Regions from separate parts of the Bacillus sp. FSL K6-0138 genome, predicted to be linked through region 2. Evidence: predicted binding sites of a transcription regulator. Region 2 holds the regulator's gene; the other holds the start of a gene.
What was found. Region 2 encodes Rex, which represses fermentation and respiration genes when NADH is low (regulators of the CRP and FNR family bind a similar motif). Its sites were predicted from a motif close to TTGTGAAATATTTCACAA; they were not measured.
Positions count from the first base shown of each region.

Region 1: the regulator Rex is predicted to act here: its motif matches at 1,925-1,942, upstream of MHB78_RS02440 (L-lactate dehydrogenase).

Region 1 is NZ_CP150286.1:414,970-419,183, forward strand. Features, by position in the region: gene MHB78_RS02435 (MDR family MFS transporter) at 46-1,533, opposite strand; gene MHB78_RS02440 (L-lactate dehydrogenase) at 1,983-2,933, shown strand; gene MHB78_RS02445 (L-lactate permease) at 2,965-4,214, shown strand, end outside.
Region 2 is NZ_CP150286.1:757,635-761,848, reverse strand. Features, by position in the region: gene MHB78_RS04155 (YdiK family protein) at 1-126, shown strand, start outside; gene tatC (twin-arginine translocase subunit TatC) at 163-927, opposite strand; gene MHB78_RS04145 (twin-arginine translocase TatA/TatE family subunit) at 934-1,110, opposite strand; gene MHB78_RS04140 (redox-sensing transcriptional repressor Rex) at 1,132-1,779, opposite strand; gene moaC (cyclic pyranopterin monophosphate synthase MoaC) at 1,776-2,288, opposite strand; gene MHB78_RS04130 (ABC-F family ATP-binding cassette domain-containing protein) at 2,441-4,214, shown strand, end outside.

The DNA of each region.
Region 1 (4,214 bases), 340 kb from region 2:
ATCCTTATTGACAGTCCCGACTAAAAGGCTGATCACTGTGTTTTATTAACTCGCTTTTTTCTGTATTTGCTGCTGCTGCTTCTTTGGCAAGAAGAATACGACGATCAGTCCGGCCGCTGCGACGAAGAACAGGACGAGGTAAATGCTGTGCAAGCCGGATACCAGGCCTTCCCGCATCATTAACAGCATGGATTCGGGAATGTGCCGGGCCGTCTCGGGATTCAGCAGTTTGTTCATGTCGAGGTTGTTTGCTCCTGCCGCGTGCGAGGTCATGTAGCCCGCAATAGAGTTATTGAATAGCGTTCCCAGAATCGCGACACCGACCGTTTGGCCGAGCGTCCGCACAAACGTGTTCGAAGCGGTGGCAGCTCCGCGCATGTTCCAGCCGACAGCATACTGTACGGATACCGTAAAGGAAGTCATCGAGAAGCCAAAGCCCAATCCAACCGCCAGCATCGCTGCGACAAAGAACCAATGCGGTGTGTGAATCGTTGCCAGCGCCAGACCGGTCGAACCGATGATCAGAAATGCCAAGCCCATCGTAGAAGTATTACGCGAACCGAGCTTCAGCATCAGCCGTCCGGCAATGGTCGCCCCGATCGGCCAGCCGATCGACATCGGCGTCAGCGTCAGCCCGGAGTTTGTCGCGCCAACTCCGAAAATTCCCTGCATCCACATCGGCAAATAAGTCGTGATGCCGATCAAAATCACAGAGATTAAAAAGCTCGCCAGGTTGGAAACGGAAATCTCGCGGATGCGAAACAGCTTCAGCGGCAGCATCGGTTCCGGAGACTTTGCTTCGATCCAAATGAAGGCGATGAGCGCGATCGCCGCGATGACAAACAGGCCGATGATCTTCCACGAATTCCACGGATAGATTGATCCGGCGCTGATAAAAGCGTATAGAAGGGAAGCCATGCCGATCGTAAACGTAATAGCCCCTAAGTAATCGATGTGTTTCTTTTTCTTTTCAAATTTCTCTTGTAAGAAGATCCAGATCATAATGATTGAAGCGATGCCAAACGGCAGGTTAAAGTAAAAAATCCAGCGCCAGGAAATGTTGTCGACCAGCGAGCCGCCCGCCAGCGGCCCGAGAATGCCTGATATGCCCCAGATGGCGCTGAACAACCCTTGAATTTTGGCGCGTTCTTCAAACGAATAGATGTCACCGATAATGGTAAAGGTCGTCGGCAAAACCGCTCCTGCCCCGATGCCCTGCAAAGCACGGAAACAAATCAATTCGGTCATCGTATGAGCCGCGCCTGACATCATCGAGCCGATCAAAAAGATAATCGTCCCAATGGTAAATATGATCTTGCGCCCGTACAAATCTGCGAGCTTGCCATATATCGGCGTCGTGATCGCAGATGTCAGCAAGTAGGCGGCAAACACCCAACTGATCAACTTAATCCCGCCCAAGTCGCTCACGATGGTCGGCATCGCCGTACTGACGATCGTGCCCTCGATTGCCGCCAAAAAAGTGGCGACCATCAATGCAATCGTCACATTGCGTCTTTTTGTTTTTTGATTCATATTTTACCCTCCGCGTGTTTCTATCGCATTCCAACCGATTTTGCCGTTGAAACGAATGTATTTGGTAATAGAATGCCGAAAGCTGAGCCCTTCAGCAAAAATGTGCAACGAAAATAATATATCACAGGCATGTCTAACCATGTGGTTTTTTGAATGAAAACTTTCCGGCCTTCATATTGCCCAACTGCCTGGGCTCGTACAAACAGCCTCTTTATTCACCGTGTGGATACTAATGGATGATCAGTAAAATTTTTGGGCAAAATAATGAACACAAAAGGTAACTTTTCCAGAAAATGTTTAAGTTTAAGGAGAAAATGAGCAGAGACACAAAAAAGACAAAAATAAAAATGCATAAGTCTTGAAAAAGTATGTGAAGTATTGCACAATATAAATGTGAAATACTTCACAAACAACTTAGAATTAAAACTAACGGCAAAGGATGATGAATAATGGCTAACCAAAAAGTCAATCGTACAGTTTTAATCGGTGCTGGTTTTGTAGGCAGCAGCTATGCATTTACGTTAATTAACCAAGGAATCACAGATGAACTCGTGATTATTGATTTAAATAAAGACAAAGCAATGGGCGATGTTATGGACTTAAACCATGGAAAAGCATTTGCGCCCCATCCTGTAAGAACGTGGTACGGCACATATGAAGATTGCAAAGACGCTGATGTTGTCTGCGTTTGTGCGGGAGCGAACCAAAAGCCCGGCGAAACACGGCTTGATTTGGTCGAGAAAAACCTTAAGATTTTTAAAGGAATCATCGGAGAAGTCATGGCAAGCGGATTTGACGGAATTTTCCTCGTTGCTACAAACCCGGTCGACATCCTGACCTATGCTACGTGGAAGTTCAGCGGCCTTCCGAAAGAACGGGTGATCGGAAGCGGTACGACTCTTGACACTGCCCGGTTCCGATACATGCTGAGCGAGTACTTCGGCGCCGCTGCCCACAACGTTCACGGCTATATCATCGGCGAACACGGTGATACGGAGCTTCCTGTCTGGAGCCATGCGAATATTGCCGGGGTTCCTGTGAGCGAGCTTTTGAAAAAGAATGAGAACTACAAAGCGGAAGAGCTAGATGAACTGGTTGAAGATGTGAAAAATGCGGCTTACCAGATCATTGAGAAAAAAGGTGCGACATACTACGGCGTAGCCATGAGCCTGGCGCGCATCACAAAAGCGATTTTCCGCAACGAAGACGCGATTTTAACCGTCAGCACGTATCTTGACGGCGAATTCGGAGAAGATGATGTATATATCGGCGTTCCGGCGGTCGTCGGCCGCAGCGGGGTCAAAAAAGTGATTGAGCTGGAGCTGAACGAAAAAGAAAAAGAGCAATTCAAGCATAGTGCAGGCGTGCTGAAAGGTATTTTAAAACCTCATTTTGCTTAACTAAAAAAGACATAGAAGAGGGCTGATGACGATGTGGCAGCAGGTTTACGATCCGTTTGGGAATGAATATATCAGCGCTTTAGTTGCAACCCTGCCGATTTTATTCTTTCTTTTGGCGCTGACCGTGTTTAAAATGAAAGGAATTCTCGCAGCATTTTTAACCCTTGCGGTCAGCTTTATTGTAGCGGTGTTCTGTTTTCACATGCCGGTAGCCAAAGCGATTTCCGCCGTTTTTCTCGGAATCGCAAGCGGGCTGTGGCCAATCGGATATATCGTGCTGATGGCTGTTTGGCTTTATAAGATTTCTGTCAAAACGGGAAAATTTAAGGTCATCAGGGCGAGCATTGCCGGCATTTCATCCGATCAGCGGCTTCAACTGCTTCTGATCGGGTTCAGCTTTAATGCTTTTTTGGAAGGAGCCGCAGGCTTCGGAGTGCCGATCGCAATCAGTGCGGTCCTGCTTGTGGAACTCGGTTTTAAACCGTTGAAAGCGGCCTCTCTCTGTTTAATCGCAAACGCGGCATCAGGCGCGTTCGGAGCGATCGGTATACCGGTCATTACGGGAGCGCAGATGGGGGATTTGACCCCTCTCGAACTTTCCGGCACACTCGCCTGGATGCTTCCGGGGATCACATTTTTCGTCCCGTTCCTGCTCGTTTTCATTTTGGACGGGTTCAGGGGCATTAAAGAAACGCTGCCCGCCCTTCTCGTTGTAAGCGGAAGCTATACGGCGGTACAGACGTTTACAATGATTGTGCTCGGTCCTGAGCTGGCCAATATTTTGGCGGCATTAATCAGCATGGGAGCTCTCGCGCTGTTCCTCAGAAAATGGCAGCCGCGCCGGATCTACAGGGAAGACGGGAACGAACAGGAGCCCGCTGTCAAATACAGCTGGGGAGAGGTGGCAAAAGCCTGGTCTCCGTTTTACATCCTGACGGGCGTCATTGCCCTGTGGAGCCTTCCAGCTTTTAAAGCGCTGTTTCAAGACGGCGGCTTGCTCAAGCAGACAACGGTTTTATTAAAGATGCCTTTTCTGCATCAGGAAATTCTGAAAACCCCGCCGATTGCAGCGCAGGCGGCACCGCTTGATGCCGTGCTGAAGCTTGACTTGATTTCAGCGACGGGGACCGCCATTTTGATTGCGGTGATCATCACGATTTTGTTCAGCCGAAACATCAATTTCCGGGGCGGGCTGTCCTGTCTGAAGGAAACAGGCCGGGAATTGTGGCTGCCGATTATGACGATCTGTTTTGTCATGGGGTTTGCCAACCTGGCTAACTA
Region 2 (4,214 bases):
ACGTATCTGGCAGCGACCTCTCCGGGGAATATGTGGTCGTTCTACACCATTCTCCTGATGCTGTTCGCCGCCTATAACATCAGCATTTCCTTCAAAATGTTCGCCCTTTCAAAGCGGAAAAAATAAAGAAAAAGAGCCATTCTCTCAAAAAGAGATGGCCCTTTATTTTAAAAATGCCTGATTGGCTTCCTGAATGACGGCTTTCTGCGCTTTCCTGTAGGAAATTCTCGAAATGATGATGCTGATTTCATACAGGATCAAAAGAGGCGCTGCCACCATAAAATCGGACAACATATCAGGAGGCGTGATGAACGCCGCGATGACGAACAAAAAGAAGTATGCATACTTCCTGATCTTAGCCAACATCATGGGCGTCACCAAACCGAGCCTTGTAATGAACATAATGATCACAGGCATCTGAAACAATAAGCCGAAAGGAAGCGTCAGCTGTATTAAAAACTGAAAATACTCATAAATCCCGATGACTTGATTCACCTTAAGATCATCGGAAAGATTCGTCATAAATTCAACGACAAACGGAAATAAAATAAAATAAGAAAAAGCAATGCCGCCTAAAAAAAGTATGATCGATACAGGAATATAGCTTAGCGTCACTTTGCGTTCTTTTTCATACAGCCCCGGGCTGATAAAAGCCCACAGCTGGTACAAGACAAGCGGCGAGGTCATCACAGCGCCGATAATGACAGCGAACTGCATGTATACCAAGAGCGGATCGGTCAGTTTAAACGCGTTCAGCGTCAGCAGTTTCGCTTCATCGGTCTGCTGCAAATAAAGAATGATCGGCTTAGCCAAAAAGAAGCCCGCCATGACAAAAACGGCAAAAAAGAAGGCAATGAACACGAGCCGTCTTCGCAGTTCAATAATATGTTCCAGAAGCGACATTTCTCTTCCCTTCATCAATGTCATCCCATCCTACTGATCTTCTTTCTTTTTTTCGCTTTCGTCGTCTGCCAGACCTCTTGTTGCGTTTTTAAACTCCCTTAGCGTCTTGCCTGCTGCCTTTCCCAGTTCAGGAAGTTTTTGCGGACCGAAAATCAGAATCGCCAAGATAACGATTAAAATAAAGCTTCCAGGACCGATTGTCGGCATGTAAAAGCCTCCCCCTTTCCGTCATTTTTCTTCTGTCATTGAATAATGCTTCAGAAAATATACCAATGACTGAAGTTCAACCGCTAAATCTATATGATGAATTCGAATGTGTTCCGGCACATTCAAACGGGCCGGCGTAAAATTGAGAATGCCTTTAATACCGAGCGCAACAAGCCTGTCCGTAATAGGTTGGGCGGCCTGGGCCGGGACCGTCAAAATCGCGACGGGAATATCGTTTGTCAAATGCTTTTCAAGGTCATTTAAATCGTAAACGGGAACGCCTCCGACTTCTTTTCCGATTTTGCTTTCATTGATATCGAAAGCCATTGAGATTTTCGTATTGTTGTTTTTAATGAAGTTGTAATGGAGAAAGGCTGTCCCTAAATTTCCTACGCCGATAAGCGTTACGTTTGTCATTTCATCCTGGTCGAGCGTCTTTCTGAAAAAGGACAGCAAATAATTCACATTATAGCCGTAGCCTTTTTTGCCGAGTGCACCGAAATATGAAAAGTCCCTCCGAATCGTGGCAGAATCGACTTTTACGGCATCGCTCAATTCAGCGGATGAAACACGCTGCTTTCCGGATGCATGAAGGTTTTTTAAAAAACGATAGTATAGCGGCAGCCGCTTAGCTGTCGCTTGCGGAATTTTTGAATGATCCAAGTTCATAAACGATCCTCCATGTTTACATCAGCTTTTTCCCTTTTATAGTCACCGCTTTTCCCGCCTGTTTTTTCAGCGAGATAGGTCGGTCCTATCACCATTCCCTTATCCGCAGCCTTGCACATGTCATAGACGGTCAGCGCACATACGGAAACTGACGTTAACGCTTCCATTTCCACACCTGTGCTCCCTTTTGTCTTGACGGTTGACTGAATATGCAGGATGCTGTTCTGGTCTTTTTCTTCCCATCGAAAGGCGATGTCGACTCCCTTCAGAGCGATCGGATGGCACATCGGGATGATGTCGGACGTTTGTTTTGCCGCCATGATTCCTGCCACCTGAGCCACAGCCAGCACATCGCCTTTCCCCATCTCCTGGTTTTTGATTTTTTCATGCACGTCTCTTTTCATAGACACGCTTGAGAAAGCTACAGCAGTTCGCACTGAAGCTTCCTTTTCGCTTATATCAACCATCTTGGCTCTGCCTTGTTCGTTAAAATGCGTAAATTGGTTCATCATTATAAAACTCTCCTTACTAAAGATCATACACTATTTTTTTCAATCTGTCTTTTCCTTTTGGTTAAAATCTTCCAGACTCCGCTTAATTGTTTGCTGACTGCTATCTGATAGGCTACACTAAAAATAGCAAACAAGAGGTGAAATAAATCATGATGATTTTACAAGTCAATCAGCTCTCAAAATCGTTTGGAGCCGATTCCATTTTAACGAATATAAAGCTGGAAGTCAGATCCCGGGACCGGATTGCGATCGTCGGGCGCAACGGAGCCGGAAAATCGACTTTTTTGAAAATTATCGCCGGCAGGCTTTCTTATGAAAAAGGGGACATCATCAAGCCGAAGGATTTAACAATCGGCTACCTTGATCAGCATTCGGGACTCGATTCAAAGCTTTCAATAAAAGAAGAATTGCTGACTGTATTCGATCATCTGAAAGCGATGGAAAAAGAGATGCGCTCAGTCGAAGAGCAGATGGCGCATGCTGCACCCGACAAGCTTGAATCGTTAATGAAAACGTACGACAGACTGCAGCAGGAATTTAAAGATAAGGGCGGCTACCAATATGAAGCCGACGTCAGATCCGTGATCCATGGTCTCGGATTTGCCGGATACGGCGACACCGCGCGCGTCCAGGATTTAAGCGGAGGACAAAAAACGAGGCTCGCTCTCGGAAAAATGCTACTGGCCAAACCTGACCTGCTCATTCTCGATGAACCGACGAACCACCTTGACATCGATACGCTTACCTGGCTTGAGCAATATTTGCAAAACTACAGCGGAGCGATACTCATCGTCTCCCATGACAGGTACTTTCTTGATAAGGTTGTCACCCAGGTGTACGAAATATCCCGCTCCAGGAGCAAAAAATACATCGGAAACTACAGCGATTATCTGAAATTAAAAGCTGAACAGCTTGAAAAAGAAATGAAACTGTATGAAAAGCAGCAGGATGAAATCGCCAAACTCCAGGACTTCGTCGACCGAAACCTGGCGAGGGCTTCAACGACAAAACGCGCACAAAGCAGGCGCAAACAGCTTGAACGGATGGACGTCATGGATAAACCGCTCGGCGACGAAAAATCGGCCTCCTTCCGTTTTGACATTGCCCGGCAAAGCGGAAACGACGTCCTGCGCGTTCAGGATTTGACGGTCAGCTACCAAGATCAGCCTCCGCTCCTCCGCTCGCTCTATTTTCAAATTTCGCGCGGTGAAAGCGTGGCCCTTGTCGGCCCTAACGGAGTAGGCAAATCAACCCTTTTAAAAACGCTGATTCAAAAGCTTAAACCCCTTACAGGCACGATATCAACCGGTTCACACGTCTCGATCGGCTATTACGACCAGGAGCAGGCTGAACTCCATTCGTCCAAGCGCGTGCTTGACGAGCTTTGGGACGACTACCCCGAGATGAATGAGAAAGATATCAGAACATGCCTCGGGAATTTCCTGTTTTCCGGAGACGATGTCTTAAAGCCTGTTCACGCCCTGAGCGGCGGCGAAAAAGCACGGCTCGCGCTCGCGAAGCTGATGCTTCAAAAAGCCAATTTTCTCATTCTTGACGAGCCGACAAACCATCTTGACTTGGACAGCAAAGAAATATTGGAAAATGCTTTGATCGATTATCCGGGAACGATTTTGTTCGTGTCCCATGACCGCTATTTTATCAACCGCATTGCAACAAAAGTATTCGAGCTTTCACCTGAGAAAGTGGAAGAATATTTAGGAGACTACGATTATTATACGGAAAAAAAGGCCCAGCAGCTTGAGCTTAAAGCACTGGAAAAGCAAAATACAGACGAGCAAAGCAAACCTGATGCAGATAAGGCCAAAACAAAGCGGAGCTATGAAGAAGAAAAGGAATGGAAGAGAAAAGAGCGGCAGCGGCAGCGCCGCATAGACGAAATCGAAACGCGCATCACGGCCATCG